Regions from separate parts of the Micromonospora sp. WMMD754 genome, predicted to be linked through region 4. Evidence: riboswitches for the same ligand, from Rfam matches in the RefSeq annotation. Region 4 holds a riboswitch; each other region holds the start of a gene.
The links. A riboswitch is a leader RNA that binds a small molecule or an ion and turns the genes downstream of it on or off. The one in region 4 is predicted to bind cyclic di-AMP.

Region 1: linked by a shared signal. The riboswitch ahead of ACN27B_RS26070 (transglycosylase family protein) and the one ahead of ACN27B_RS01930 (coiled-coil domain-containing protein) in region 4 are both predicted to bind cyclic di-AMP.
Region 2: linked by a shared signal. The riboswitch ahead of ACN27B_RS19990 (C39 family peptidase) and the one ahead of ACN27B_RS01930 (coiled-coil domain-containing protein) in region 4 are both predicted to bind cyclic di-AMP.
Region 3: linked by a shared signal. The riboswitch ahead of ACN27B_RS10145 (NlpC/P60 family protein) and the one ahead of ACN27B_RS01930 (coiled-coil domain-containing protein) in region 4 are both predicted to bind cyclic di-AMP.

What each region holds. Positions count from the first base shown of each region.
Region 1 is NZ_CP186058.1:5,546,106-5,553,852, reverse strand. It holds gene ACN27B_RS26095 (FadR/GntR family transcriptional regulator) at 1-704, opposite strand, end outside; gene htpG (molecular chaperone HtpG) at 848-2,740, shown strand; gene ACN27B_RS26085 (SDR family oxidoreductase) at 2,806-3,504, opposite strand; gene ACN27B_RS26080 (winged helix-turn-helix transcriptional regulator) at 3,537-4,013, opposite strand; gene ACN27B_RS26075 (LLM class flavin-dependent oxidoreductase) at 4,090-5,652, opposite strand; cyclic di-AMP (ydaO/yuaA leader) riboswitch at 5,907-6,033, shown strand; gene ACN27B_RS26070 (transglycosylase family protein) at 6,038-6,637, shown strand; gene ACN27B_RS26065 (YbaB/EbfC family nucleoid-associated protein) at 6,809-7,258, shown strand; gene ACN27B_RS26060 (M4 family metallopeptidase) at 7,325-7,747, opposite strand, start outside.
Region 2 is NZ_CP186058.1:4,115,443-4,123,189, reverse strand. It holds gene ACN27B_RS20000 (alpha/beta fold hydrolase) at 68-802, opposite strand; gene ACN27B_RS19995 (hypothetical protein) at 1,770-2,321, shown strand; gene ACN27B_RS19990 (C39 family peptidase) at 2,379-3,218, opposite strand; cyclic di-AMP (ydaO/yuaA leader) riboswitch at 3,428-3,567, opposite strand; gene ACN27B_RS19985 (hypothetical protein) at 3,875-4,639, opposite strand; gene ACN27B_RS19980 (hypothetical protein) at 4,789-5,148, opposite strand; gene ACN27B_RS19975 (acyltransferase family protein) at 5,228-6,412, opposite strand; gene ACN27B_RS19970 (polysaccharide pyruvyl transferase family protein) at 6,560-7,747, shown strand, end outside.
Region 3 is NZ_CP186058.1:2,104,031-2,111,777, forward strand. It holds gene ACN27B_RS10135 (C40 family peptidase) at 1-207, shown strand, start outside; gene ACN27B_RS10140 (N-acetylmuramoyl-L-alanine amidase) at 274-2,307, opposite strand; cyclic di-AMP (ydaO/yuaA leader) riboswitch at 2,528-2,665, shown strand; gene ACN27B_RS10145 (NlpC/P60 family protein) at 2,679-3,713, shown strand; gene dcd (dCTP deaminase) at 3,786-4,364, opposite strand; gene ACN27B_RS10155 (pyridoxamine 5'-phosphate oxidase family protein) at 4,443-4,988, shown strand; gene ACN27B_RS10160 (zinc metalloprotease) at 5,063-6,052, opposite strand; tRNA gene ACN27B_RS10165 (tRNA-Gly) at 6,254-6,327, shown strand; gene ACN27B_RS10170 (hypothetical protein) at 6,667-7,206, opposite strand.
Region 4 is NZ_CP186058.1:420,242-427,988, forward strand. It holds gene ACN27B_RS01905 (hypothetical protein) at 307-636, shown strand; gene ACN27B_RS01910 (carbonic anhydrase) at 674-1,309, opposite strand; gene ACN27B_RS01915 (alpha/beta fold hydrolase) at 1,459-2,406, shown strand; gene ACN27B_RS01920 (HelD family protein) at 2,592-4,709, shown strand; gene ACN27B_RS01925 (cation diffusion facilitator family transporter) at 4,786-5,700, shown strand; cyclic di-AMP (ydaO/yuaA leader) riboswitch at 5,844-5,974, shown strand; gene ACN27B_RS01930 (coiled-coil domain-containing protein) at 5,979-7,052, shown strand; gene ACN27B_RS01935 (hypothetical protein) at 7,132-7,632, shown strand; gene ACN27B_RS01940 (SRPBCC family protein) at 7,634-7,747, opposite strand, start outside.

The sequences.
Region 1 (7,747 bases), 1.6 Mb from region 4:
GTGGGGGTGGTGGGGGTGGTGACCGGGGCGGTCAGGAGCGCCCGGGCGTGCCGGGCGGCCGCCGCGCCCTGACCGGACGCGATCGCGGCGGCGAGGCGGCGGTGGCCGGCGACGTCGAGCAGTTCGGCGGTACGGGTGTCCGGGGGGACGTCGCCGACCGCGAACGTGCCGGCGACCAGGCTGTTGAAGGCCAGTTGGTAGGCGGTGTTGCCGCTGCCGCGCACGACCAGGCGCCAGATCGCGATGTTCGCCTCGGCCATCCGGTCCAGGTCGGGGGCGAGTGAGCCGTACTCCTCGGCGGCCCGGACCAGGGCGGCGACGACCGCCGTGTCGCCGCGCTCGGCGCAGAGCCGGGCCGCGTCGATGCCCACGCAGGCCCGCATCTCCAGCATGTCGCGCACCAGCGTCGCGACCGGAAGCACGTCACCGGAGCGGGCCAGCGACAGCGCCAGGTCGAGCCCGGCGTGCACCCGCCAGTCCAGCACCCGGGTCGCGCCGCCCTGGCTGACCCGGACCAGGCCGAGCTGTTGCAGCCGGCGCAACGCCTCCCGGACCGCGTGCCGGTTCACCGCGAAGGCGGCGGCCAGCTCGCGCTCGCCCGGCAGGGTCTCGTCCGGGCGGTAGCGACCGGACACGATCGCGTCGCGGAGCTGGCCGAAGACGTGGTCGGAGACCGAGGCGCGGGGGGCGGGGGCGAAGGCCATGGCCAGCAGTGTGGCCCCGCACACATCAACCCGTCAACTGGTTGGACCAGTCAGGTTTCGGTACCGGTCCGGCCGGTGGGTGCCGTCCCGGTCACCCCTCGTATCCTTTCCGCCGTAGCCCCGCAACCGGGAAGGGAGTCGGTGTGAGCGACCGGGTCGAGACGCTGGAGTTCCAGGCCGAGGCGCGTCAGCTGCTGCAGCTGATGGTGCACTCGATCTACTCGAACAAGGACGTCTTCCTGCGCGAACTGATCTCGAACGCGTCCGACGCGCTGGACAAGCTGCGGCTGACGTCGCTGGTCGACAAGGACCTGTCGGTCGACGCGTCCGACCTGCACATCGAGATCGAGGTGGACCGGGACGCCCGCACGCTGACCGTGCGGGACAACGGCATCGGCATGTCCCGCGACGAGGTGGTCGGCCTGATCGGCACGATCGCCAAGTCCGGCACCGCCGAGCTGCTGCGCACGCTGCGCGAGTCCAAGGACGCCGCCGCCGACCAGGACCTGATCGGCCAGTTCGGGGTCGGCTTCTACGCCACCTTCATGGTCGCCGACCGGGTGACGCTGCTGACCCGGCGGGCCGGGGAGACCGGCGGCACCCGTTGGGAGTCCACCGGCGAGGGCACCTACTCGGTGGAGGCGGTCGACGAGGCGCCGCAGGGCACCTCGGTCACCCTGCACCTGAAGCCGGTCGACGCCGACGACAACCTGCACGACTACACCGCCGAGCGGACCATCCGCGAGATCGTCAAGCGCTACTCCGACTTCATCGCCTGGCCGATCCGGATGAGCGTGGACGTCCCCGGCGAGGACGGCGCCGCCACCCGCGAGGAGCAGACGCTCAACTCGATGAAGGCGCTCTGGGCGCGCTCGCGCGACGAGGTGGACGAGGCCGAGTACAAGGAGTTCTACCGGCACGTCGCGCACGACTGGGCCGACCCCCTCGAGACCATCCACATGCGCGGCGAGGGCACGTTCGAGTACGAGGCGCTGCTCTTCCTGCCCTCGCACGCCCCGCTCGACCTGTTCGCCCCGCAGGGCCGTCGTGGCGTGCAGCTCTACGTCAAGCGCGTGTTCATCATGGACGACTGCGAGGCGCTGATCCCCAACTACCTGCGCTTCGTCAAGGGCGTGGTGGACGCGCACGACCTGTCGCTGAACATCTCCCGGGAGATCCTGCAGCAGGACCGGCAGATCCGCGCGGTGCGGCGGCGACTGGTCAAGAAGGTGCTCGGCACGCTCAAGGACATGTCCGCCGAGTCGTACCGCACGTTCTGGACCGAGTTCGGGCCGGTGGTCAAGGAGGGTCTGCTGGAGGACCCGGACAACACCGAGGCGCTGCTGGACCTGGTCCGCGCGGCCAGCACCCACGACCCGGCCGAGCCGACCACGCTGCGCGCGTACGTGGAGCGGATGAAGGACGGCCAGACCGAGATCTACTACGCCACCGGCGAGAACCGGGCCACCATCGAGAACTCGCCGCACCTGGAGGCGTTCCGGGCCAAGGGTTACGAGGTGCTGATCCTCACCGACCCGGTGGACGAGGTGTGGGTCGAGCGGGTCGGTGCGTACGACGGGAGGACGCTGCGCTCGGTGGCCAAGGGCCAGGTCGACCTGGAGACCGAGGAGGAGAAGGAGAAGGCCGAGGCCGAGCGGCAGGAGTACGCCGACCTGCTCACCTTCCTCGGCGGCGCGCTCACCGACAGCGTCAAGGAGGTGCGGCTGTCCACCCGGCTGACCACCTCGCCGGCCTGCGTGGTGGGCGACGCGCACGACATGACGCCGACGCTGGAGAAGATGTATCGGGCGATGGGTCAGGAGGTGCCCCGGGTCAAGCGGATCCTGGAGCTGAACCCGACCCACCCGCTGGTCACCGGGCTGCGCAAGGCGCACGGCGAGGGTGGCGACACCGCCGCGCTGACCGAGACCGCCGAGCTGCTGTACGGCATGGCGCTGCTGGCCGAGGGCGGCGACCTCGTCGACCCGGCCCGCTTCACCCGGATCCTCGCCGACCGCCTCGCCCGCGGCCTGTAGGTGTAAGGAAGGGCCCCTTCTTATCGCTTCGTGCAGAGGAAGGGGCCCTTCTTAACACCGGACGCTCAGGGGAGGGCGGGGTAGAGGGCGGCCACGCCGCCGGACAGTCCGGCCTGGACCCGGCGGGCGACGTCGTCGGCCAGGATCTCGTAGCTGTCGGACTCGATGCCGTCGGCAGCCATCCGGGCGACCTCGACCGGGTCGGCCTTGGGCCCGGTGACCCGGGCGGCCATCTCGGTGTCCATGTAGCCGACGTGCAGGCCGGCGACCCGGACGCCCCGGCCGGCCAGCTCGACGCGCAGCGCGTTGGTCATAGACCACTCGGCGGCCTTCGCCGCCCCGTACGCGCCGACGCCGGGGAACGTGAACCAGGACAGGGCCGACAGGACGTTCAGGATCGTCCCGCCGCCGTTCGCCGCGATCCGGGGCGCGAACGCCCGCACCACCGACAGCGTGCCGAGGTAGTGCGTCTCCAGCTCCAGCCGGATCTGGTCGAGGTCGCCGTCGAGCAGGTCGGCGCCGGTGCTCACGCCGGCGTTGTTGACCAGCAGCGTCACGTCGCCGGCGCGCTGCGCGGCGGCGGCCACCGAGGCGGGGTCGGTGACGTCCAGGCGTAGCGGGGTGACGCCGGGCAGGTCGACGCCGTCCGGGTTGCGCGCGCCGGCCCAGACCGTGGCGCCCCGCGCCACGAGTTCCGCGGCCAGGCGTCGGCCGAAGCCGCGGTTCGCGCCGGTGACCAGGGCGGTGCTTCCAGCGATCTTCATGTCTCGCTCCGAGGATGCTCAGGGTGGGTGGATCAGGAGGTCCGCAGGCCCGGACCGGGCAGCACGGCCAGCTCGTCGGCCGGCACGTCGTGCCCGGCGTCGCAGCGCAGCCGGGCGTGCACGTCCGCCCCGCAGTCGTGGTGGGTGACCAGGACGGACGGGCCGACCTCGTCGGCGGCGTACGCGTCGCCCCACTGGCGGAGGGCGACGAGCACGGGCAGCAGGTCGCGGCCCTTGGCGGTGAGCACGTACTCGCCGCGGGTGCGCTGCCCGGGCTCCCGGTAGGGCCGCCGGTCGAGCAGGCCGTCGGCGACGAGCTGCTTGAGGCGGGCGGCGGCGACCGGCTCGCTCACGCCGACCCGGCGGGCGAAGTCGTCGAAGCGTCGGGTGCCGAACGACGCCTCGCGCAGCAGGAGCAGCGTGGTGCGGTTGCCGACCACCTCGAGCGCCCGGGCGATCGAGCAGTTGGCGGTGGACCAGGAGTCGCGCTGCGCGAGGAAGTCCGTCATGGGACCGACGCTACCGAGCTGACTTAGGAAAACAAAAGCCAGCTATCTCACGTCGCGGCCCGGGAATATCCGCCGGTCACAGCTGACCGGGGTAGAAGCCGTGCCGGGCCAGCGGCTCGACGATCTGGTGCTCCTCGTACGACAGATGGGACAGCAGCGTGTCGGTGAGCAGGTCCACCGCCTCCTGGAGCCCGGTGAAGTCACCCGGCCGGCCGATCAGCTCCACCAGCGCCCGGTCGACACCCTCCACCACGCCGTGGATCACCACGTGCTCCTCCTCCAGCCGGTCCAGCACCGCCGCCAGCCCGGCGTCGGCGCGGCGCAGGTGCGGGAAGACCGAGGCGTCCTCCAGGCCGTGGTGCTGGGTCACCACGGTGCAGTACGCCGCGCAGTACGCGCCCAGCGTCCAGTTGTTCTGCCGCAGGGTCATCTCGTTCAGCGCGGCCCGCGCCCCGCCCGGCGAGACCGCGCCCCGGGTGACCTGTTCCAGCAGGTCCCGCACCTGGGCCAGCTCCCGGCGCAGGTGGTCGTGCACGTCCACCAGATGTTGCCCCGCGGCCTGCGCGTGGGCCGGGTAGACGTGCCCGGCCGGCGCCGGCGGGGCGGTCGGACGGGTCGACTCGTCCCAGAGGCGGCGGGCGCTCAGGCGTACCCCCGGGTCGGGCGTGGGGGTGACCGCGAGGGTGGTCGGGACGCCGCCGGCGGCCTGCTCCCGCGCCACGGCGCGGGCGCCGCTGCCCGGCGTGGTGCGCTCGGCCGCGACCAGCTCCCGGACCGCCGGCGCCACCTCCTGGGCGAAGAGCTGGATGGCGCGCGGCTCGTCACTGCCCAGGACGAAGGTGGTGATGCCGTGCTCCAGGGTGAGCCCGGCCAGGTCCTCCACCCACCGCCGCGGCGGCCCGGCCAGGAACCCCGTGGACGCGCGGGTGAAACTGCCGGTCACGTTGAGCATCCGGCGGATCTCGCCGGGGTCCCGCCCGGCGGCCCGCGCGCCCTCGTCGACCAGCGCGTTGAGCGCGGGCAGCTCGTCGGGCCCCTTCGGCAGGTAGGCCAGCGACGGCAGCCAGCCGTCCGCGGCGCGACCGACCAGGCGCAGCATGCGCGGCTTGTACGCGCCCACCCAGATGCCCACCGGATGGGCCGGCGCCGGTCCGCGCTTCGCGCCGACCACCCGGTAGTGCTCCCCGGCGACGCGGATCATCCCGCGTCGGTCGGTGCCCCAGACCTCCCGGATGACCTGGATCGCCTCGTCGAGCGCGTCGACCGCCGCGCCGGGGGAGAGCCGCCGGCCGCCGGCCGCCTCGATCGCGTCCCAGAACGCGCCCGCGCCCAGCCCCAGCTCGACCCGGCCGCCGGTGAGCAGGTCCAGGCTGGCCACGCTGCGGGCGAGCACCACCGGTTGGCGCAGCGGCAGGTTGAGCACGTTGCCGGCCAGTCCGATCCGGTCGGTGGCGGCGGCCACGTACGACATCAGCGTCCACGTGTCCAGGAAACCCGGCTGGTAGGGGTGGTCCTGGAAGGTGACCAGGTCCAGCCCGACCTGCTCGCAGAGCGAGGCGAGGGCCACCACCTGGTCCGGCCGTCCGGCGGTGGGGGTGAGGAAGCCGCCGAAGGCCAGCTCGTGTCCGTGCTCGGTCATCCGTGCCGCTCCTCGTGCGATCTTGCCGGTCCCGCCCACGGTAGCCCGGGGCCGGGGCGTCCGGGCGGGGCGTCCGGATCCGGCCCGGACGTCCCGCTACCACGTCGCCGCGTGCCGCGTGCCCGGTCGCCCGCCTGGGTGACGAACATCCCAAGAAGTGGGCGATCGTCCGGATTCGTCCTTAGCGTCGGTGGCGTCCGCAGTCGTGGACACCACGGGCCGGTAACGCCTAATCCCGCCGCCGGCCCGGCGGTAACCGAACCTCGGCGGGAGCGGGGGACCCAACGTTCCTCGGTGCACGTCACCTCGGGGTGAAGCCGCCAGCGGCGGCCGGGCTCCTCGGCCCGAACCCGACAGCTCACCTCGTCGGCGTGGAGGAATCCCCATGGCAACTGCATACGCAGCCCGTCGTACCGCCGTCGGTGTGGTCCTGGCCGGCGCCGCGGTCCTGTTCGCTCCGGCCGTCCCGGCGAGCGCCTCCGGTGTCAACTGGGACGCCGTCGCGCGGTGCGAGTCCGGCGGCAACTGGCACATCAACACCGGCAACGGCTACTACGGCGGGCTCCAGTTCTCGCGCGGCACCTGGAACGGCCACGGCGGGAAGAAGTACGCCGCCCGGGCGGACCTGGCCAGCCGGTCGGAGCAGATCGCCGTCGCCGAGCGGGTCCTGGACGGGCAGGGCATCGGCGCCTGGCCGGTCTGTGGCCGCAAGGGCGGATCGGGCTCGTCCCCGAAGAAGGCGGCCGACCGTGCCGCGCCGAGGAAGGCCACCGACCGGCCCACCACGACGAGGTCCACTGTGGGCCGACCGGCCGGGCGGGGCGGCGCCGGCACCTACCGGGTGCGCTCCGGCGACACGCTCTCCGGCATCGCCGTCGCGGCGCACGTCGCCGGGGGTTGGCGGGCGCTGCACGAGCGCAACCGCGCTGTCGTCGGCGACGATCCGGGCCTGATCTTCCCGGGTCAGCGACTGCGCCTGCGCTGAGCCGCCGAACGCCCGGCCGGGGCTCCGGCCGGGCGTTCGCGGTCGCGCGACACGCCGGACGCGCGGCGCCCGACCTGCTCGCTTGCGGGCGGGGCCGGCCGGTGACCGTGCTCCGTCGGTGCCGGTTGCTATGGTCACGATGCTCGGCTAAGACGTGAAGAAAGCGCGGATATGACCATCGACCCGTTCTCGGCCGCCGCGAGCCTCGACGAGCTCCTGAGCCGGACGCAGCAGGCGCTCGCGGCGATGCGGTCCCGGGCCGGCGTGCACCCCGACGGCGAGCCGGGCGAGTTGCTCCGGGCCGAGGGCGCCGCGGCCGACGGCCGCGTCCGGGCGGTCGCCGTCCAGGGTGGCCGACTGGACTCGGTCGCCGTCGACCCGGACCTGGCCGGCGAGCCGCTGGAGGTCCTCTGCGGACACGTCGTCGCCGCCGTCAACGCCGCGCTGGCCGAGCTGGACGCCCGGGTCAGCGACTCGGCCCGGGCCGACGCCGACGCCCTGGCGGCCCGCCTCGGCGGCCTGCCCGACCAGGCGGAGCTGTTCAGCCGCGCGATGCACGAGGTGGCCGCGCGGATCCCACGTGACCGGGGCGCCGCGTCCCGGGCCGGCCGCCCGGCCTGACCGGCCTGCCGACGCGACGAAGCGGCCGGCCGCCCGGAGGACGACGACCGGCCGCTCGCCCTACGGTCAGCTCAGGGTGACCGCGGTGTCGTCGACGACGAAGGACGTCTGCAGGGAGCTGTCCTCCACGCCGCTGAACGAGATGGTCGCCGTGGTGCCGGCCAGCGACGAGACGTCGAAGGACCGCTGCACGTAGCCGGTGGCCTTGTTCAGGTTGGAGTAGGTCGCCAGCGTGGTGCTGCCGGCCTTGACGGTGAGCTTGTCGTACGCGGTGGTCGTGGTCGACTCCGCGCTGTCGATGTGCAGCCAGAAGCTCAGCGTCGCGCGGCAGCCGGCCGGAACGGTCACCGACTGGCTCAGGGTGTCGGTGTGCGACGAGCCGTAGCCGTCGAGCCACGCCTTGTACGAGCCGCCGTGCGCGGCCTGGCCGCTGTCCGTGGTGATGACGCCGGACGAGGCGGTCCAGTTCACGGTGCCCGACTCGAAGCC
Region 2 (7,747 bases), 3.0 Mb from region 4:
GCGAGTCTAGCCACGACGGCGGCGGCCCAGGCGGACGTCGCCGGTTCGACACCCACGACGCCCTGGTTCACAGGTAGGCGTCCAGCAGGGCGAGCACCGCCGCCGGATCCTCCACATGCGCGTTGTGGCCCAGCCCGGGCAGCGTCGCCACCGGCACACCGAACTCCTTGAGCTGCGCGTCGCTCACCATCGGGTCCAGCTCGCCGCGGGCCAGCAGCACCGGCACGTCGGTGGCGGCCAGCAACGCGGGCAGCCGCGGCTCCCCCACCGCGAACGCGGCCGGGTCCATCGCCAGCCGCCAGCGGCCGTCCTCCCGGCGCAGCCCCGCGTCGACCACCGGATGGTCGGGGGCGAACAGTCCGGCGAGCCCGGAGACGCGCAGGTAGCGGCGGGCCGCCTCGTCCCGGCTGGCGAACCAGGTCACCGGCCGCGCGGCCAACTCGGCCGGCGACCAGACCACCTTGATGCCGAGGCCGACCACCGCGTCGACGGGCAGGCCCCGCTGCCGGGCGGCCAGCGCCAGCGCCACCACGCCCCCGAGCGAGTGCCCGAGCAGCACCAGCCGGTCCCGCGGACCGAATCGCTCGGTGACCGGCCCGAGCCCTTCCACCAGGCGCTGCGCCAGGCCCGCGAAGGAGTAGCCGGACAGCGGTGGCGACCAGCCGTGGCCGGCCAGGTCGGGGGCGAGCCAGCGGCCGGGCCAGCGCCGCTCCAGCAGCGGCGCCCAGGGCAGCCACACCTCGCCGGTGGCGCCCATGCCGTGCAGGAGCACCAGGTGACGGGTCCCCGTCGTATCGCCCATACGGCGCAGTCTGCCACCGGACGGACACGACGCGCGAGAGCCGACGCCCTCCGCAACCGTGGCACCCGCCGCCGGCGCGTCCGTCACCACGGGACGCCTTCCGGAGATTCGTCGACGATCGCGCCCTCGCCGAGGGCCCGTATCCTTCACGGTCTGTTTGCCGCAACGGGTAGTCGTCGGCGGGCGTGCGGGGGACGGCACACCGCCTGGGCACCTTTCTCACCGCCGGGAGACGGCCACGGGCGCGGGCCGTGCTTCGTGGGCGTTGCCCGGCCTCGGACGGAACGGACTCTGGTACGGCGTGACACACCGATGGCGTTCCACTCGCGGCGTCGGCTCACGGTGGGTGGAACGGGGTGGGTGTCTACCGGACCGGGATGCACCCATGACGTTCCACCGACGGGGCTGGCGGGCGCTGGGTGGGACGCCATGGGTGTCTCCATGGCCGGGATACACCCACGGCGTTCCACCGACGGGGCTGGCGGGCGCTGGGTGGAACGTCATGGGTGTCTCCGCGGCCGGGATGCAGCCATGACGTTCCACCGACGGGGCTGGCGGCCGCTGGGTGGAACGTCACGGGTGTCTGCGGGTGTCCGGATGCACCCGTGGGCTTTCACCCGGGCGCCTGGGATGCGGTGGGGTGTCCGGTTCGGTGGTGGTGGGCGGCACCCTGGACGCGGAATCGGCGGTGGGTCGGCGGCGTTGTAGACGGGTGAACGACCGAGCAGGCAGCGAACCCCTGAGCCGCCGCCCCGCCCCCCGGGGAATGGCGGCAGGCCGCCGGTCGTCACACATCATCCCGGCGCCGCGACGAGGCCCCCGCCCCGCGAGCCAACCGGACATCCCCGGCCCCCGTGAGCTGACCCCCAGGCTCCACGAGCGTGCCGGGTCCCCCCCAAGACTTCTTGAGCGCCTGACGGTGCCCACACCCCCCCGGGTGTGTTGACCCCCGAATGGAGCCCCCGTCATGAACACGATCCTGCGCAAGAGCATCCTGGGTGTTGCTGGTCTGGCCTTCACCGGTGGTGTGTTCGCCGGTCCGGTCGCCGCCCACGCCGACACCGCCCATGCCGCCGCCGGCAAGCCCGTCGCGGTCGCGTCCGTGCAGGGTGAGCAGTCGACCATCACGCTGAACGACGAGCAGCTGGCCAACGCCAAGGCGATCATCGCCGCGACGAAGAAGGCCGGCCTGCCCGAGCGGGCCGCGGTCATCTCGATCGCCACCGCCCTGCAGGAGTCGAAGCTGGAGAACCTCGGGCACCTCGGCGACAAGAATGACCACGACTCGCTGGGCCTGTTCCAGCAGCGCCCGTCCTCGGGTTGGGGCACGCCGGAGCAGATCACCGACCCCGAGTACTCGACCCTGGCCTTCCTCAAGGGCCTGAAGCAGGTCGACGGCTGGGACACCATGCCCCTGACCGACGCCGCCCAGACCGTCCAGGTCTCCGCCTACCCGGACGCGTACGCGCAGTGGGAGAAGCAGGCCACCGACATCGTGGCCGAGCACTGGACCAAGTAAGACCGAAGGCCGGCACCCCGAACCCGGGGTGCCGGCCTTCGCGTGTAGCGAGAGGCGTCAGGCGGAGTAGCCGCGCGTCGCCATCCAGTTCGCCAGGTCGATGGTGGTGACCCAGTACGAGGGCAGCGACGGGTCGGCCGAGTCGGCGATCCGGACGGTCCGGCCGTCGTTCTTGTAGCCGACCACCGCGATGTAGTGGCCGCCCGGGAACGAGTGCCAGCCGCCGTTGGTGTCGGTGGCGTCGCCGGCGACGTTGGCGACGACCGCGCGGCCGTTGCTGACCGCCGTGACCACGTCGGCCTGAAGCCGGTCCATCTGGGCCGGGGTGGCCGCGCCCGGGATCATGCGGGTCCGGTACGGGTTGCCCTTGACCTGCTGGTTGAGCACACGGGTGGTGTCCTCGGCCGAGTTGGTGCCCATCTCGGTGGTGCCGAGGGCGACGGCGAGCGTGTCCTGGCTCCGCTCGATGCCGGTGGCGCTGAGCGCGTTGCGCACCGCGGCCGGGCCGCAGTAGTAGTAGGTGGTCTGCGCCTGGTAGTCGTAGTCGAGCACCTTGCTCGCCGGCGGCTTCGGCTTGGGCTTCGGCTTGGTGTCCGGGTCAGTGGTGGCCTTGGCCGCCGGCTTCGCCGAGGGCGAGGCGGTGGGTGCGGCGCTGGGCGACGCGCTCGGCGACGGGACGGCGATGCGGGCCTCGCCGCGGCTGGCGGCCTCGCCGAGGCGGGAGCCGAGTTCGGCGACCGCGACGGTGTTCTCCGACCGGGACGGGGTGTCGTCGGTGGCGGCGAGGGCGACACCGGTGCCGCCGGCCAACACGAGGGCGGCGGCCGAACCGGCGATGATCTGGTACGGGCGCTCGGTGGCGAGACGCCGCAGCTGACGCTTCAGGTGGTGCTTCACGGGTTCCTCCAGGGCGTGAGCGGCACACGCCGGCCCCACGCGCGGAGGACCTCACGCGCGTTCGACGGGGCGGGACGGCCGCGGGACGGAGCGCCCGGACAGCCGGGCGCACACGGGGGATCGGGTGGGCGTCGCCGTCAGGCGAGCGCCGGCACCACCGGGCCGTGGAGGTGGGGGGACGATCGGGGGGTGGTTCGCACGAGGAATGGAACTCCTTCCGTGGCCGCCGACCGGGTTAGCTGACGGATTCGGGCGGGAAGTACGCCCTACCGCGGGCCGTGGCTCGCGGATTCACCCCGGTGTTGCTGTGGGTCCCCGGTTCGTATGCACGATTAGGCGGGTCGGTGCGGCGTCGCCGTCTGCGATCGGAAACCGCACCGGACGCGCCGACACTACCGGTGGGTACGCCTCAAGCCAAGCGCTCCCACCTGCGTAAACGTCGTCCGCGACTACGGATATCGGAACAGCCGGTTACTGACTTCACTCAATGGGGACAAGGGTTCGAGCCGGCATCGGAAGGCGAAAAGCGGGCATTCGACCGGCCGACGCCCCGCAATTGTCGGGTCGGCTGACCGGTTGTGCGCCGAGCGCCCGTTTCCGGGCCGCACGTGAGCGGGCTCACCGCATTCGGGTAACGATTCGGCGGAGACCGCCACTCAGCCGACCCGGGCCGGCCGCCAGCGAGCGCCGCGCACGACGGTGGGCACCCGGACGCGGGTGGCCGACGCAGCGCGGGGGGCGGGCGACGGCCGCACCGCAGCGGCCGCCGCGTAGGTCTCGGCGGCCAGCGTCCGCGCCGCGTCGGCGGCCAGTTCCGCGTCCCGCCAGGCCTGTCGCTCCCGCTCGGCGGCCGCCTCCCAGGCCGCCCGTCGGCCGTCACGGATCGTCCGGGCCAGCACGATCTCCTGCTCGGCCGGATGGCGACGCGGGTCCCACCCGTTGCGGTGGGCCAGCACGTCCGCGAGCTGCCGGGCGGTCAGGTCACCCCGCCAGTGCGCCGCCATGGCGGCGTGGTGCAGCCAGCGCTCCCGCGCCGCGTACTCGGACGGGGTGTGTGGCGTGCGCGGCGCGGGCAGCGCGGCGGCGCCGGCCAGGCGGCGGGCGGCCGCCTCCGCCTCGTCGAAAGCCACCCAGGCCCGCTCCGCCTCGTCCTGGACGGCCAGCCACCGCTCGCGTCGTCGGCGGGCGGTCTGGGCGGCTCCGGTGGCGGCCACCGCCACCTCGTCGGCGTAGCGGGCGAGGTCCGCCCGGTGCAGCGCCTCCGCGTCGACCGGATCGGGTTCGAGGTCCGCCGCGCCGTCGCGGTCGGGACGGGCGACGAGCACGGCGAGCAGGCCGAGGGCGAGCACGAGCAGGGCCGACCAGATCGCGGCGGCCTCGGGGACGGCGGTGAGGAAGTGGTGGAGAACGGTCTGCGACATGGTCGGCACCTCACGGAGAAGACGTGGCGGGAAGGTCGCACGCCGGTCGGGGCGGGGCGCGGCCGCAGAACGGGCGCCGCCGGGCCGCCGAGGCGGGTGCGGGGTGAGGTTCGGTGGGTGCGGGGACGGGCCGGGGACGGCCCGTCTGGTCAGCGGGCGGGCGGGGCCCGGGGGCCGACCGGCGCCGGGTGCCGACCGGACGGAACCGGCTCCCGGTGGCCGGGCCGCGCGACCGCGTGCCGGGGCGCGGGCTCCGGGACGCCGGTGGAGGGGGCCGGCCGCTCGGCGACGTCGACACGTTCCGGCCGCGAGGCGACCGGCGTGCCCGTCGGGGTACGCGACGTCAGACCGACGGCCGGGCCGGCCGGCGCCGGGGCGGCCGTGGCGACACCGGCGGGCAGCGTCGTGGCGCCGAGCGAGCAGGCGACGACCACGGCCAGGCTGGCCAGCATGCGTGCCGCCCAGCGCGCCACCCACCACACGGGACAGGTGAGCGCGATCGGAAGCACGGGTACAAATTACCGCCGATCCCACCGCCGCGCACTCTCGGTCGGCGTGTCGTGACACCACCGACCAGGGTGGACGCGCTCAGTCGGGGCGGCGCCGCCCGGCGTACTCGATCGGGGTGGGGGTGCCGCCGTCGGCGGGCGACCTCGGCGCCGGCACGGACCGCGCCGGCGCGGCGGCGGCCGACGTGGGGCGGGGCCGGCGCGGGCCGAGACGCCGCATCATCGGCACCTCCACCCAGCGGTGCAGGGCGGCGGCGAGCGCCAGGTTGAGCAGCAGGAAGCCGAGCACCGCGAGCGGGCCCCGCCACCCGGGCAGTCCGGTGCCCCAGTCGCCGGTGAGCCGCAGCACGGTCACCATGACCAGCACGTGGACCAGGTAGAAGGCGAAGGAGACCTCGCCCAGCCAGACCATCGGACGGGATCGCCAGGGGGTCCACCGGCCCCGCACGTCGGCCTGCGCCGCCGCGGTGATCACCAGCAGGTACGCCACCGCGAGCAGCGCCGCCCAGAACTCGGCCCGGACCCAGAACGCGGCGACCACCCAGGTGCCGACGAAGAGCAGGCTGGCCACGGTCAGGTCGGGGCCCCGCCAGCGGTTGCGGCGCATCAGCTCGGCGGCGGCCGCGCCCATCCAGAACTCGAAGGACCGGGTGACCGGGAAGATCTGGGTGAACCACCACCGCTGCTCCTCGGGCACCAGCTGCTGCCCGGGCCACAGGGCGAGGATGAGCAGCGGCGCGGCGACCAGCACGACCCGGAGCGCCCCGGTACGGGCCCGACGCAGCCACGGCACCGCGAGCGGCAGGCACAGGTAGAAGGCCAACTCGCAGGAGAGCGACCAGCTCACGTTGTTGACGCTGTAGAAGTAGCCGCCGAACGGGATCCACGCCTGGACCAGGAAGAGGTTGCCGAGGGCGGCCAGCCGCGGCACCGGGTCGGCGAACCAGGCCGCCACGGCCAGCGCCGCCAGGAAGGTGACCACGTGGTTCGGGTAGATCTTGGCGACCCGGCGCCACAGGAACGTCCGCCCCGGCTCGCCGTCGCGGTACGACCACACCAGCACGAATCCACTGAGGATGAAGAAGAACTCGACCCCGGACAGGCCCAGGCTGAACGCCTTGTCGACCACCGCCTTGAGATCCGGCTCGGCGACGATCCGCATGGTGCCCGCGTGGAAGCCGAAGACCAGCAGCGCGGCGACCCAGCGCAACCCGGTCAGCGACGGCAGGCGCGGAGCGCGGGTGGTGGTCGGCGCACTGGTCATTCCGGGCACCCTACCCGCCGGGAGGAGCGGGGTGCCGAGGCCCGGCCGGGCCCCGGCGGGCGGCGGATAGGATTTCCGTTCCTGCCCGAGCGGGCGCCCACCCGGCCCGCCGGACACGCCGTGCCAGTACGGAAGGTGACCAACCGGATGCACCAGCGGATCCTGCTCCGCGCCCGCAAGGGCCCGTTCGACGTCCTCACGCCGGAGGAGACGTTCGCCGGCAACTGGATCGGCGACAACACGGGCAACCTGGTCTTCAGCCACGCCGCGCACAAGCTGCTGGCCACCTCCACGGCGGAGATCACCGCGACCCGCAGCCCGGCCGACCCGCGCCTCGCCGACGAGATCAACGAACGGTACGACGTGTTCGTGGTCCCGCTGGCCAACGCCTTCCGCCGCAGCTTCGTGCACCGCCTCACGCCGATGACCCGGCTGATCGAGCGCCTGAAGATCCCGGTGGTCGTCCTCGGCGTGGGCGTGCAGACCAACGTCGACGGCGACCGGGAGTACCTGCGCCAGATCGACGAGCCGGTCAGCGCGTTCTGCCGGGCCGTGCTCGACCGGTCGTACAGCATCGGCGTACGCGGCGAGGTGACCGAGAGCTACCTGCGGACGCTCGGCTTCTCCGCGGTGGAGCAGATCGGCTGCCCGTCGATGTTCCTGCACGGCGACACCTTCCGGCTGGACAAGCCCCGGGACGAGCTGAGCACCGACGACCGGGTCGCGCTGACCATCTCCCCGTACGTCGCCTCGATGGCCGCCGTCGTCCGCCACCACCGGGAGCGCTACCCGAACCTCTGCTACGTGCCGCAGGACCTGCGTACCCTGGGCACCCTGCTCTACGGCGACGCGCCCGAGCACCGGGGCAAGAGCGGCGAGATGCCGCTGCACACCTCGCACCCCCTCTTCGTGGAGGACAAGGTGCGGATGTTCGTCGACCCGTGGACCTGGATGGCGCACCTGGCCGACTACGACTTCGCCTTCGGCACCCGGATCCACGGCACCATCACCGCGCTGATCTCCGGCACCCCCGGCTACCTCTTCGCGCACGACTCGCGCACGCTGGAACTGGCCCGCTACTTCGACATCCCGCACCGGATCATGCGGGACGTGCCCGCCGACGTCGACGCCGCCGACCTCTACGCGGAGGCCGACTACACCGCGCTCAACTCCGGCCACAAGGCCCGCTTCGCGACGATCACCGCGTTCCTGGCCAAGCACGACCTGGGCACGTCGTTCGCCGACGGCGACAGCGCCGCCCGGTTCGACCAGCGGGTCCGTGAGACGGTGTTCCCGCCGGCGGTCCGCCCGGTCGGCGCCGCACCGCGCGAGGAG
Region 3 (7,747 bases), 1.7 Mb from region 4:
TTCACCGGCGCCCAGTGGAACGAGGGCCGTCGGGTCTCCCGGTCCGAGGCCAGACCCGGTGACCTGGTCTTCTTCGGCAGCGACCTGCACCACGTCGGGCTCTATCTCGGCAACGGGGTGATGGTCCACGCGCCCCGGACCGGCAAACCGGTCCAGGTGTCGAGCATCAGCACCCAACCGCTCGCCGGCTTCGTCCGGGTCAGCTGACCCGTCCGCGCCACGGAAAGGCCCCCGGTCCAGCTGGACCGGGGGCCTTCTCGTGTCGGTGGGCCGTTACCGTGGCGCGCCGATCGGCGACGGCAGGACCAGCACGTCGTCGAGGTTCACGTACATGATCCGGTGACCGAACTGGACCTGCACGTAGCGGTTCTCGCCGCGCACCACGGTCCGGTCACCCGGCGCCGAGCCGTCGAACGAGACCGCGCGGTAGTACTCGCCGGGCAGCACCCCGCCGACCGCGTACCGCTGGCCCGCCGCGAGCGTGTACTGCAACGGCGAGATGGTCTGGTAGGGGATGGTGTCCGGGTAGGCGGCCTGCTCCGGGTAGGCGCGGCCGTACACCGGGATCGTGGCCCTGCCGGGCCGCGGGGTCACCACGAAGCCGGTGGCCCACTTCGCGGTCGGCGCCGACGCCGGGTTGAGGAACCACGCCTTCTGGCCGAGGTACCAGATCGCCGTCCAGTCGCCCTGCCGCCCGGCCACCGCGTACGTCTGGCCGGCGGAGGCGCGGGCGCCGTGGTCGGAGATGTACATCGTGTCCGGCGTGCCGTCCGGGCGCAGCCCGAGGTCGTTGACCAGCGGGGCGTCCGCGCTCGGCGCGGTCCGCAGGACCACCGCGGAGGAGCCGCGCGACGGGCAGGTCTCGGCCGGCGGGGTGGGCGTCGGGACGCCCGGCGGCTGCTGGTTGCAGCCGACGAACGCCGGCCGGTTGGTGGCGAAGTCCGGGTCGATGGTGACCAGCCCGGTGCGGGCCGTGCCGGTGCTCCGGAACGGCGCCTTCATCAGGTCGAAGTAGTGCGACCAGTCCCAGTAGGGGCCCGGGTCCCAGTGCATGCCCTTCACCGTGCCGGCGGTGGTGCCCGGCACGTTGTCGTGCCCGATGATGTGCTGCCGGTTGAGCGGGATGCCGAACTTCAGCGCGAGGTGGCGGACCAGCTTGGCCGAGGCCCGGTACATCGCCTCGGTGTACCAGGTGCCCTGACCGGCGAAGCCCTCGTGCTCCAGGCCGATGGACTTGGCGTTGACGTACCAGTTGCCGGCGTGCCAGCCGACGTCCTTGGCCTTGATGTGCTGGGCGACGTAGCCGTCCACCGAGCGCAGCGTGTAGTGCCAGCCCAGGTAGTCGGCCCGCTTGACCAGGTCGACGCTGGGGCCGAAGTAGCCCTCGGTGTCGTGGATGACGATGTATTCGATCTTCTGCTGCTTCGGCCGGTTGCCCAGGTCGTGGTTGCCGTAGTCGCCCGGGTCGGCGCTGAGCTGCTCGTACGGCGCGGGGATCCACTCACAGGCCAACCGGACCGGGCACTCCAGGCCGTCCGGCCGCTGCGCGTGGCGCAGGCCGAGCCGGGCCAGCCGGGACCGGTCCGGCCGGGCGGTGGTGGCGGCCAGCGTGACCCGCTGCCCGTCGTCGGTGGTCCGGGTCGCGCCCTGGCCGAGCTGGTCGTAGACCTCGTCGGCGAAGGCCGCCGCCGCGTCGGCGGTGTCCGCGCCGGAGTAGCGGGCCACCGCGCCGTACCAGGCCGCCGCGTCGGTGCCGGCGCCGACCGGCCCGCCCAGTGCCTTCTGGTAGGACGCGAGCAGCGCCGCGCCACCGCGGATGTTCGCCGCCGGGTCGGTGCGCAGCGTCTGCGCGTCGAGCCCGGTGAGCGTCGCGGCGGTGTCGATCGTCTGCAGCGAGGCGCGGGGCAGCGGGGTCTCCCGTGCCGGCGCGGCGGCGGTGGCCGGGTCGAGGGTGAGCGGGCGGGAGTCGTCGCCGCGCGGGTCCTCGTCCTCGTCGACGTGGGCGCTGCCCGGGGTGGCGAGGACGTGCGCCGCGTCGGTCAGGTGCATCGGGCCGTAGCCGCCGCTGGTGCTGGGCTGGCCCGGGTGGGTGTCCCAGCGGGACTCCAGATAGGAGACGCCGAGCAGCACGTTCTGCGGCACGCCGTACTCGGTGGCCGCGGCGGCGTACTGCTGCTGCCGGTCGGTGGCGGGTCCGGCCGTCTCCGGCGCGGCGGTCACCGGGCCGGTGACGGCCAGCGCGGTGGCGGTCGCCACGGCGGCGGCCAGCAGTATCCGTCCGCCCGACGGCGGGGTGGAGAGGTGCATCGAACCTCCTGGACAGGGATGGGGGTCACTGCGTCCCCACCCTCACTCCGCAGACCCGCGAGGGTCAATACCTTTCCAGCAGGTAATCCTTAATGAAAGAAAACTTCACCCAGGTGTCGGTACGGAGTGTCACGGCGTCCCGAGTTGCGGATCGATAACGACGGCTCCTACTCTGGTGAATCGTCGGCCGCCAGTCTCACCGTCCAACCCGGTCGGTGACGGTCCGACACCGCCGAGTCGCCCACGGGCGAGCCGGGGAACCAGGTACCTGGGGTGAATCCGCAGCGGAGCTGCGGTAGGGCGGCTCCCTTCCCGTCCGAATCCGTCAGCTAACCCGGTAGGCGGTCAGGAAGAAGGAGTACGGACGCCCGGTGGCACTCCATGCCCCGCGGCCGTCGTCGAGCCGGTCGGTCGACCGGCACGTCGTCGCGCCGCGTTCCCGCTGGTCCCGCTTCACCACCGCCCTCGCCGCCCTGGTCGGCACCGCCGTCGTCCTGACCGGCGGCGCCACGGCGGCCCACGCCGAACCCTCGGTCGCCGAGATCGAGGCCCAGATCGACCGCGACTGGAACAAGCTCGAACCGGTCATCGAACAGGTCAACGCCGTACGCGAGCAGCTCGCGGTGCGGCGCAAGCAGGCCGACGCGCTCGGCCGGCAGATCGCCCCGCTGCAGGCCCGGGTGGACGCGGCGCTCGGCCAGGTCGGCGGGCTCGCCGCCGACGCGTACAAGGGCGACAACCTCTCCACCGTCAACGCCCTGCTGGGCAGCCGCTCGCCGGGCGACCTGGTCAGCGGCCTGGAGCTGCTCGACCGCTTCGCGCACCACCAGCAGGAGCAGGTGCGTGCCGTCGCCGAACTGCGCGACGAGCTGGCCGCCAAGAAGCGGCCGCTGGACCAGATGGTCGCCGACCTGAGCCGCACCGAGGCGCAGCTCGCGACGAAGAAGAAGCAGATCGACGGCGAGATCGCCCGACTGCAGAAGCTACGTCTGAAGGTCTACGGCAACGGCGGCGGCGGCCCGCTGCGCCCGGCGCCCTGCCCGTCCGGCTACCCCGGCGGCGCGGCCGGGGTCGCGGTCAAGTTCGCCTGCGCCCAGATCGGCAAGATCTACGTCTGGGGGGCCGCCGGCCCGGACCACTTCGACTGCTCCGGCCTGACCATGGCCGCCTGGGCCAAGGCCGGGGTCTCGCTGCCGCACAACGCCCGGCAGCAGCACGACGTGACGAAGCGGGTCAGCCGGTCCGAGCTGCGCGCCGGTGACCTGGTCTTCTACTACGGCGACCTGCACCACGTGGGGATGTACGTGGGCGACGGCTGGGTGGTGCACGCGTCCCAGTCCGGCAAGCCGATCACCATGAAGCGCGTCGACGACGGCGACATCAACAGCTACGGCCGCCCCGCCTGAGGTGTAAGGAAGGGCCCCCTCTTAACGCATTCTGCATAGGAGGGGGCCCCTCTTAACAAGCGGCGCTCGGCGTCAGCGGGTCGGCCAGGTGCGCCAGCTCTGCCAGGACCGGCTCGGCGTCGGGCCGCGCTGGCCCTGGTAACGCGATCCGTAGACGGCCGAGCCGTACGGGTGCTCGGCCGGCGAGGAGAGCCGGAAGATGCAGAGCTGACCGATCTTCATCCCCGGCCAGAGCGTGATCGGCAGGTTCGCCACGTTGGACAGCTCCAGCGTGACGTGGCCGGAGAAGCCCGGGTCGATGAAGCCGGCGGTGGAGTGGGTCAGCAGGCCGAGTCGGCCCAGACTGGACTTGCCCTCCAGCCGCCCGGCGAGCTGGTCACCCAGCGAGATGACCTCCAGCGTGGAGGCGAGCACGAACTCGCCCGGGTGCAGCACGAAGGGCTGGCCCTCCGGCACCTCCACCATCGACGTCAGGTCGTCCTGCTGCACCGACGGGTCGATGTGGGTGTAGAGATGGTTGTTGAAGACCCGGAACAACCGGTCCAGGCGTACGTCGATGCTGGACGGCTGCACCAGCGTGGGCTCGAAGGGCTCCAGCGCGAGCGTGCCCGACTTGATCTCGGAGACCAGGTCGCGGTCGGAGAGCAGCATCGGAACACCATAGCGACCGGTACGGGTGACCTGCGTGTCGCACTACTTCTTCGTACACGTGTTCGATAGAATGTCCGCATGGCTTCCTGGTCCGAATTCGCCGCCGACGAGCCCCGCCTCGCCGACGAGATCCGCCTTCTGATGCAGCAGTACGGGCCGGGCTTCGGCTACCTCGCCACGGTCCGCGCCGACGGCGGCCCCCGGGTGCACCCGGTCTCCCCGGTGATCACCGCCGACGGGCTCTGGTGCTTCGTCATCGACTCCCCGAAGCGCCGCGACCTCGAGCGGGACGGCCGCTACGCGCTGCACTCCTTCCCGCCGGAGGAGAGCGACGACGAGGCCTACGTGGCGGGCCGGGCCCGTCCGGTGACCGATCCGGCCACGGTGGCCCGACTGGCCCGGGTCGCCCGGGCGGCGCCGCAGGGTGACTGGCGGCTGTTCGAGTTCACCGTCGACGTGGCGATGCTGACCCGACGCGACCCGGTGGCCCAGCCGGGTGCCGGCCGGCCGCAGATGCGGGTCTGGCTCGACCCGCGGGGCGCCACGCCGGCATGCCGTGACCCGCTCGCCGCGGACGGCCGGCGCGGCCGGCACGGCTTCGACACCCGCCGCCCGGCTGCCTGAGCCGCCTGCCGAAACGACAGGTGCCGGCCCCGTCCGAGAACGGGACCGGCACCTGTCGTGTGGTGCGGGTGAGGTCAGGCAGCGCGGTAGGCGTTCCACGCGGTGAGCATGCGGCTCGCCTGGCCGGCGGTGAACTGGTACATGCAGGAGTCGTAGGTGTAGTCCATGAAGTTGGTGATCGGGTCCTTGCCGGCGGTGGAGCAGGTGTCCCGGCCCGTCGGGCACTGGTAGGCCGGCGACGCCTCGGCCGGGGTGTCCGAGACGCTGTCACCCGAGCCGGAGCAGCCGCCCTGGAAGGTGTGGTAGAGGTTCAGCCAGTGGCCGACCTCGTGCGTACCGGTGTCGCCCTGGTTGTAGTTGGTCGCCGTGCCGCCGGGCAGCGACTCGCTGAGCACGACCACGCCGTCCATGCTGTCCAGCTTCCGCTTCGGGAAGGTCGCCCAGCCGAGCAGGCCGTCGCTCAGCTCGCCGAGGTAGATGTTGAGCGTGTTCTTGCCGCCCGTGCGCAGCGAGGTCTTCATCGAGCGCTCGGCCGAGGAGCCCTGCACGATCGGGTACCACGACGGGTTCGTCACCCGGTTGATCTTCGTGAGCTGGAACGCGAACGCGGTGGCCGCGCCGCCGGTCGAGCCCGCGTACGACTGGTTGAGCACGGTGATCTGCTGGTTGATCAGCGAGTCCGGGATGTTGCCGCCGGCCCGGGTGCTGTTCTCCTGGATCACGTGCACCACGACCGGGATGGTCACGGAGGCCAGCGGGGTGACGGTGGGGCCGGTCCGGAAGTTGGCCCGCTCGCGCTGCGCGGCGGCGAGGTCGGCCTCGCGCTCGCGGACCTGCTGGGCGGTCAGGTGGTTCGGGTCGAGCCGGGGGTGGCCGCCCTTGGCGACGCGGGCGTCGGCGTGGCCGTGGGTGTCGGCCGGCTCGGCGCAGACGCCGGCCGGGGCGGCCGAGAAGGCCGAGGCAGCGGGGACGACGCCGACGGCGGCGGTGCTGAGCAGCAGCGCGAGGGTCGACGTCGCGACACCGGCGGTACGCCGGGTCAGCAGGTTGGGACGGGGTCCCATGGGCCCACCTCTTTCTGACGGCGTGGCAGGGGGTGTGTCACGCCGGGTCGGAAACGTGGAGCAGACGTTACATCCCATCGACGGATTTGAGAACGCCCATATGTTGCCGGCACGCAACATCCTTGATCCACTCCGGCGCGGCGGCGGGGCGGGGTGCCTGGGTGCACGGGCGTGGTGACCTCAGGTACAGTGGTGCCGCCTGCGGGTGTAGTTCAATGGCAGAACATCAGCTTCCCAAGCTGACAGTGCGGGTTCGATTCCCGTCACCCGCTCCAGCACGAAGGCCCTGGCCAGGACTCGCCTCCCGGCCAGGGTCTTCGACGTTCCACCGGCCATCAGCGCCCGTCCGGCCGCCACGGGCCACTGGCCACCGCCGTCATCAGCACGGCCCGCAGCAGTCAGTACGCCCTCGCGGCCGTCGTCTCCGAGACGCCGTTGCCGAGCAGCCTCGCCCGCCACTCGCGGATCATCGGCGTATCCAAGCGGCTCAGCTCCACCCCGCCCAGGTACGGGGTGATGCCCCTGCCGAGGCAGCCACCGGTACAGCGCCGCCTCAGCAGCCTGTCCAGGGCTGATGTTTCCGGATGTGCCCTCCCGTGCCCGCCGCTTCGCTCCTACGTGAGGGGGTCGGTGCTGATGTGGAGCACCATCCCGACCAGAGCCAGCACATCCACCGTCAAGAGGACGAGGTGTGCATACCGGTACCGGCGCACCATCGTGCCGGCTGCAAGTGTCGCCGGCGTGTGGTCCAAGAGCGCCGCGATCTTGTTCAAGCGCGTTTGGTACCCGCCCGGACGCACCCGGTTGTAGCCGCCTACGCCCGGGGTCAGGGCGGCAATCGGAATGGGCGAGTGTCCGGAGACCTGCAGCTCGATGCTGAACCCATCGATGCGGACTCCCTCAACCAGTGACCGCGGAACGCCGTATCTGACGAGCGGATTGCCCACGACGACATGCGTGCGGGTCACCGCCACGAAGGCAGCCGGCCCCGCAAGGTACATGAGCAGCACAAGCGTGCCGATCGGCGTAAGAAACAACAGCAGTAGTGTCTGTGGGGTGTAGGGGATGCGGGAGGGCGCCACGAAGACGAAAATGCCGGCCGCCGTTAACATGGCGATCGCCAATAGGGCGAGCGGGTCATTCCGCCGGATCATGGCCTCAACTCCCCATCAGGCCAGCTGACCGTCCCACGCTGATACGGTCAAGGTCACCAACTGCACCGAGGGCTCCGGTCTGCGTCGGTGCCCCAGGCTAGCGGCAGGTCCCACACCGGCTGACAGCAGTTCTGACCTTTGCAAGGCAGGGTCATGATGTACGCGTGGCGTGGAATGCGCGGAAGGCACTGGACCGCTGGTGCGGGCGTACACCCGGAAAGGCAGCACGAGTTGGGTGGTCCCTCGCCTTCCTTGCTGGCTACGCGCTATGGGGCTGGGCCGTGCACGACTGGGCCGATGCCCACGGCTACCGCGGCTTGCTCGATGGATGGCGCCCGTGGTACTTCGCCGTCGCCGCCGTGACCTACTGGCCGCCTGTGTGCCTCCTCTGGTGGTCGATGTTCCCGAGGACAGGACTACTTCCTTGGATGCGCGGGTGAAGGAGCCGGCCGGGCCATCCACGGGCCACAAGGTGGTTGTCGCCAAGGGCCAAACCAGTCCACGTGAGAGCGCGCCGGACGGGCGTAGGGCCGCCTGCGCA
Region 4 (7,747 bases):
AGGTGCGTCTTCCCCTACGACCTCGTCACCCGAGTGGTCCCTGGCACACATGATGACCGCTGTGACAGGTGGTGCGCCAGCGAATCGGAAAATTCGCCGTGGCCGGGCGGCGGGAAATACCCGGGCGGCTGACCCGGTTGTGCACCCTGACGGCGCGACGACCAGCCAGGCGTCGGGTTCGTGTACAGTTCTCTGGGCGGTTCTGTGCCGCCGCACGTCTTCGCGGGCCGGCGCTCACCCCGGGCGTCACTCGCACAGCCCCCGGACGGATCCCGTCCCCACCGTACGTCTGCAAGGAGTACCTCCGTGGCGAGCAACACCTCTAAGACCGCGCGCGCGTCAGTCCGGGCCGGCCAGGCTGGCCAGGGTGGCGCCCTCAGCGTGCTGGGCGAGTTCAAGTACCTGATCCCGCTCAACGGCGGCAAGCACGCCTACGTGCGCAACCTGACCAACGGCAAGACCGCGCACCTGCGCACCGACTCCGACGCCTTCGTCGAGGAGATCCGCGTGCTGGCCGCCGCCGGCCACGCCGCCAAGATCCGCGCCGAGATCAACGGCCTTGCCGCGGCCCACCCGGGCCACGGTTGGGACGCCACCGAGAAGCGTCTCGTCGAGGCCGGCGTCTTCGAGGGCTGAGCGCCCTCACCCGCACCACCGGACCGCCCGTCGGGGATCACCCCGGCGGGCGGTTCCGCGTCTCCTCCTCCGGCAGCAGGGTGACCTCGCCGGTGGCCAGGTCGTAGAGCGCGCCCACCACGGCCAGCTCCCCCGCCGCCACCGGCCCGGCGAGCAGGTCGTCGGCGCGCAGCGCGGCCACCGTGCGCCGGACGTGGCGGCGGATCGCCAGCGGATGGGCGGCCGGGTCGTCCACGCCGACCTCGACCACCGCCGGCGCGATCCGGTCCACCACGTACGCCAGCGCGCCGGCGGGCCGCCGCCCGGTGCGCAGCGCGTCGACCGCCGAGCCCACCGCGCCGCAGCGCTCGTGGCCGAGCACCATCACCAGCCGTACGCCGAGCTGGCCCACCACGTACTCGATCGAGCCGCACACCGCCCGGTCCAGGACGTGCGCGCCGGTGCGGATCACACAGATCGACCCGAACGTCTGGTCGAAGATCGCCTCCAGCGGCACCCGGGAGTCGATGCAGCCCAGCAGCACCGCGTACGGCTGCTGGTCGCCGGAGGCCACCGCCGCGGCCGCCGTCACGTCGTGCCCGTGCAGCGGCTGGCCGCTGACGAACCGGCGGTTGCCGGTGAGCAGTTCGGCCAGGGCGGCCCGGGGGCTGCGGGCGGCGGGGGTGGCGGGCATGTCTCCAGCCTGGTCACCGTTCCGACCGGGCGGGGCCGGACGTCGAATCTTCTCCCCACCCCGGTTGCCGTGGTGTCATGGCGGGTAACGCCGGTGTTACCGCCGGGTCACTCCGGTGCGTGCGCCGGTCGGCCCGGGGGAGGTGGACGATGCCGGAGCATCGGGAACTGCGGCTCTCCGACGACGTGCGCCTGCACGTCACGGTCAGCGGACCGGTCGACGCCGAGGTCACCGTCGTCCTGCTGCACGGCTGGACGCTGGACGGGCGCAGCTGGCACCACCAGGTCGCCGAGCTGCGTGAGCGCTTCGCCGACCGGGTGCGCCTGGTGACCTACGACGCGCGCGGCCACGGCCGGTCGAGCTGCCTGGCGTTGCGCGACGCCACGCTGGCGCAGCTCGGCGACGACCTGGCGGCGGTGGTCGACGAGATCGTCCCGTCCGGGCCGGTCGTGCTGGTCGGGCACTCGATGGGTGGGATGACCGTGATGGAGTACGCCCATCGCCACCCCGACCGGTTCGCCGCACGCACCGCCGGCCTGGTCTTCGTCTCGACCACCGCCGAGGGGCACACGCACACGGTCTACGGGCTCTCGCCCCGCATCGCCCGGTTGATCCGCCTCGCCGAGACCACCGGCGCCGGGGTGCTGGCCCGCTGCGGCGGCTGGCGGCCCCCGCACGCGCTGCTGCGGGCGCTGCGCCCGAGCATCCGCTGGATGCTCTTCGGCGACCGCTGCGACCCGGCGGACATCCGGCTGGTCACCTCGGCGGTGGCGCACGCCACGCTGCGGTCGATCGGCGGGTTCCGCGCCTCGATCGGCGCCCAGCACCGGCTGGAGACGCTGACCGCGCTGGGCGGGCTGCCGGCGGCGGCGCTGGTCGGCGACCGGGACCGGCTCACCCCGCCGCCCTGCGCCGAGTCCATCGCGGCGGCGCTGCCGACCGCCGAGCTGACCGTCTGCCCCGGCGCCGGTCACATGTTGATGATGGAACGGCCGGACGCTGTCAACGCGGCCGTCGCCGGGGTGCTGGACCGGGTCCTCGCGGCGCCGGGCGCGGGTGGGGGCGACCCCGCCGCCGTCGCCGCCGTCACACCCTGACGGCCACCGTCGCGGTGCCACGCCGGGCCGCGGTGCGACGGCCCGGAAAACGGGTGGGAACGACCGGATAACGGGCAACCGCCGTGGACGCGGCCCCGGCCGGCGGCATGGCCCCGACGTCCGCGTTGCCGGCGGCCCGTACCCTCATTCAGCCCGTCGTGCCGTCCGACCCCAGGAGCACCGCGTTGACCGACCAGACCACGCTGGACCGGGAGATCGCCGCCGAGCAGCGGCATCTCGACCGGGTGTACGCCCGGCTGGCCGAACTGCGCCGGTCCGCGGCCGACGCCGAGCGGGAGGGGTACCGGCTGGCCCGGGTGGGCACCTTCGGCGCCCTGGTCGAGCGGGACGCGATGGTCTTCCACGCCGCCCAGCGGCGGCACGTGCTGGACGCCGAGCACGAGGGGCTGGTCTTCGGCCGGCTGGACCTGCGCACCGGGCAGGTGCTGCACGTGGGCCGGCTGGGCGTGCGCGCCGAGGACGCGGAGACGCTGGTGGTGGACTGGCGGGCGCCGGCCGCGGCGGCGTTCTACCAGGCCACGCCCGCCGAGCCGCGCGGCGTCGTCCGCCGGCGCACGATCCAGTCGGCCGCGGAGAAGGTCACCCGGATCGAGGACGACCTGCTCGATCCGGAGGCGGCCCCGGCGGACATGGCGGTGGTCGGCGACGGCGCGCTGCTGGCCACGCTGTCCCGGGCCACCGGCCGGGGCATGCGGGACATCGTCGCCACCATCCAGCGGGAGCAGGACGAGGCGATCCGCTCCCCCGCCGGCGGCGTCACGATCGTCTCCGGCGGCCCGGGCACCGGCAAGACGGCGGTGGCGCTGCACCGGGCCGCGTACCTGCTCTACTCCGACCGGGCCCGCTACGCCGGCGGCGGCATCCTGGTGGTCGGGCCGTCCGGCGTCTTCGTCGAGTACATCGCCTCGGTGCTGCCCTCGCTCGGCGAGGAGACGGCCACGCTGCACTCGCTGGGCTCGCTCTTCCCGGGGATGTCGGCGACCCGGACCGATCCGCCGGAGGTGGCCGCGGTGAAGGGGTCGCTGCGGATGCGCCGGGTGCTGGAGCGGGCGGTGCGGGACGCGGTGCCGGACTCCCCGGCGGAGTTGCGCCTGCTCTACCGCGGTGAGCTGCTGCGGCTGGAGCGGCCGGCGCTGGACGGCATCCGGGACCGGACGCTGACCCGGGGCGCGCGCCGCAACGAGGTGCGCCGGTCGGCGTTCGACGCGGTGCTCGCCGCGCTCTACGCGCAGGCCCGCACGCTGCGGGTGGGCCGGTTGCCGGAGCAGCCCGCGTTCGAGGACGAGATCATCGAGCGGCCGGAGTTCCGGGAGTTCCTCAAGGCCTGGTGGCCCCGGTTGCACCCGCGCCACGTGCTGGGGTGGCTCGCCCGCCCGGACCGGCTGCGCCGCTACGCCGGCGGGATCCTCTCCTCGGCCGAGATCCGGTCGCTCACCGAGGCGTACCGGTCGCTGGACGCCGACGGGCCGACCGTCGCCGACGTCGCGCTGCTGGACGAGCTGGACGCGTTGCTCGGCACTCCGGTGCGGCGGGCGAAGCCGAAGCGGGACCCCTACCAGCTGGCCGGCGGCGTCCGCGAGCTGAGCACGCACGCCGACCGGCAGCGCGCCGCCCGGGCGGCGGCCCGGGAGCGTCCGGTGGACTACCGCGACTACGCCCACGTGGTGGTGGACGAGTCGCAGGACGTCTCGCCGATGCAGTGGCGGATGATCGGGCGCCGGGGCCGGCTGGCGTCCTGGACGGTGGTCGGCGACCCGGCGCAGACCGCCTGGACCGGCGACCCGCAGGAGCTGGACCGGGCCCGCGACCAGGCGCTGGGCCGGCGTAAGCGGCACCGCTACGAGCTGACCACCAACTACCGCAACTCGGCGGAGATCTTCGCGGTGGCGGCGGCGGAGATCCGCCGGCTGTATCCGGACCTGACGCTGCCCGACGCGGTGCGTTCCACCGGCGTGCCGCCGGTCGAGCGTACGGTGCCCGCCGCCGAGCTGCCGGCGAGCACCGTCGAGGCGGCCCGGGTCCTGCTGGGCGAGGTGGAGGGCACCGTCGGCGTGATCACGCCGGTGCCGCGCCGGGACGAGGTGGCCGGCTGGCTGGACGGCCTCGGCGCCGGCCGGCTCCAGGTCGTGACCAGCCTGCAGGCCAAGGGCATGGAGTACGACGGCGTGGTGCTGGTCGCGCCGAGCGAGATCCGGGCCGACCCCGGCTCGGGGGTGCGCACGCTCTACGTCGCGTTGTCCCGGGCCACCCAGCGCCTCACCACGCTCGACCCGACCGGGTGATCCACCCTCACTTGCACACATAGCGATGTGAACATACATTGGGCCTGGCCGGGGTGCGGGAGGGAAGGGTGTGTGCGTGGGCGCAGGTCATGACCACAGCGGTGCGGTGACCAACGCGGCGCACCGCCACCGGGGCCGGCTCTGGGCGGCGTTCGCGCTGCTCACCGCCCTCATGCTGGTCGAGGCGGTGGCCGCCTTCGCGACCGGTTCGCTCGCGCTGCTCTCCGACGCCGGGCACATGTTCACCGACGTGCTCGGCATCGGCATGGCACTGGCCGCGATCACCGCCACCCGGCGCGCCACCACCGATCCGCAGCGCACGTTCGGCCTCTACCGGCTGGAGGTCCTCGCGGCGCTGGCGAACGCGGTGCTGCTCGGCGCGGTCGCGGTCTACGTCCTGGTCGAGGCGGTACGCCGGTTCGGTGACCCGCCGGAGGTGCTGGCCGGCCCGATGCTCGTGGTGGCGGTGCTCGGCCTGCTCGCCAACGTCGGCGCCTTCGCGCTGCTGCGCTCCGGGGCGCAGGAGAGCATCAACCTGCGCGGCGCGTACCTGGAGGTGCTCGGCGACCTGCTCGGCTCGCTCGGGGTGATCGGCGCCGCGCTGGTCATCGCGGTCACCGACTGGTGGTGGGCCGACCCGTTGGTGGCCGTGGCGATCGGTCTGTTCATCCTGCCCCGCACCTGGCGGCTCGGCCGGGCGGCGGTGCGGATCCTGGTGCAGGCCGCGCCGGAACACCTCCAGGTGACCGCGGTGCACGACCGGCTGGCCGCCGTGCCGGGCGTGGCGGAGGTGCACGACCTGCACGTCTGGACGCTGACCTCGGGCATGGAGGTGGCCTCGGCGCACCTGACCACCGATCCCGGCGCCGAGGTCGCCACCGTGCTGGCCGCCGCCCGGGCCGCCCTGCACGAGGACTTCTCGATCGATCACGCCACGTTGCAGATCGAACCCGGAGCGTCGGCCGGAGCGTGCGGCCCGACCGAGTGGTAATTAGGGCAAACTTAAATCTCGGCCGCTATTGTGGCGTAATGCCGGCTTTGCCGGGATCACCGCTCCGGGCGACGGAGCCGGCCCCGGGCAACGCCGGTAGGCTCGGTCGCGGCCACACCGCGGGCGCCATCCCGGCGCCGGTGGAGCGGCCGTCGCCTAATCGCCCGCAGGGCGAGCCGGGGAACCACGTACGTGGGGTGCATCCGCGTCAGCGGTAGGGATCTTCCGTCCCGAACCCGTCAGCTAACCCGGTCGGCGGTTGACGGAAGGACATGTGAATGCCCCCAGTGGCACCTGTACGACGGACGGCCGCCCGGATGGCGGCCCTGCTCGTCGCGATGCTGACCCTCGGCGTCGTGACCGTGCCGGCCTCCCCCGCCGCGGCGACGTGGTCGGCCTCCCCGACCGGCCTGCGCGCCGCCCCCGGCGGTGACGACGAGGGCGGCACGCCCGAACTGCGCGCCCAACTCGACGCGGCCAGCAAGGGCTGGCTGGAGGCCAAGGCCGCGCTGAGCCGGTCGGTGGCCCGGCAGAAGCAGCTCACCGAGCGACTCGACGCGGTCGGCGCCGAACTGGCCGTACGCGACGCCAAGGTCGGCGAGATCGCCGAGGTGGCGTACCGCACCGGCCGGATGGGCACCGCCGCGGCCCTGCTCGGCAGCAGCAGCCCGGAGGGCTTCATGGACCGGGCGGCGGCGCTGGAGCAGGTCGCCGCGCACGAGGACCGGACGCTGCGCGACCTGATCACCACCCGGGACGAGGCGACCCGGACCCGCGCCGCGCTCGACGGCGAGATCCGGGAGCAGCGCAAGCAGGTCACGGTGATGGCCAAGCGCAAGCAGCAGGCCGAGCGGGCGCTGGAGGTGGCGAACGACCGGCCGTCCGCCGGCAGCGGCGGCGTCCGGGGCACCTCGACGGCGAACGCGACGCCGGCCAAGCGCAACTCCGACGGCTCCTGGCCGGCGGAGTCGTGCAGCGTCAACGACCCGACGCCGGCCGACGGCTGCATCACCCCGCGCACCCTGCACGCGCTCAACCAGGCCAAGGCCGCCGGCTTCACCCGGTACGTCTCCTGCCACCGGCCCAGCGGCTCCGGCGAGCACCCGAAGGGACGCGCCTGCGACTTCGCCGCCCAGAAGAACGGCTTCGGCGGGGTGGCCAGCGGCGGCGACAGGACGTACGGCAACAACCTGGCCGCGTACTTCGTGCGCAACGCCGACCCGCTCGCCGTGCTCTACGTGATCTGGTTCAAGCAGATCTGGCTGCCCAGCAGCGGCTGGAAGTCCTACAGCGGCGGCAACGGCGACCCGTCCAGCGACCACACCAACCACGTGCACCTGTCGGTCTACTGAGCACTACGCTCCCCGACGTACCCCGGGCGTCGTCGCGCGGCCCACGACGTGGGCCGCGCGACGGCCGACGATCGGTGGCATGAGACGACTCTCCCCCGGCGGACGCAAGGCGCTGCTCACCGCGCACCTGGTCACCTCGCTCGGCTGGCTCGGCGTCGACCTGGGGCTGCTCGCGCTGGGCGTGGCCGGGCTGCGCGGCGCCGACCCGGAGGTCGTCTACCCCGCCGCGGCCTTGCTGGTCACCTGGCTGTTCGCGCCGCTGAGCGTCGCGGTCTGGCTGATCGGGGTGGCCAGCGCGCTGCTCACCCCGTGGGGGCTGCTGCGGTGGCGGTGGGTGCTGGTGAAGTTCGCGCTCACCACCGTGATGCTCGGGCTGGTGCTGCTCCTGCTGACGCCCCGGGTCCGGCACCTCGGCGCGCTGGCCGGCGCAGCCGACGCGCACCTGCGGACCGACCTGGTGGTGCCGCCCGCCGTCTCCACCACGCTGCTGCTCGTCGCCACCGTGCTGTCCACCTGGAAGCCGTGGGGGCGGCTGCGCCCGCCCGCCCGCCGGCCGGCCCCGGCGGGGCGGGCCGGCTGAGTCAGGCCGGCCGGCCCTCCAGGGTCGCGCCCAGACGGGCCGCGAGGCCCAGGTGGGCGGCACGGGCCTGGCGGAACGCGTAGCCGAACAGCGGGGCCGGCGCGGTGAGGGTGAT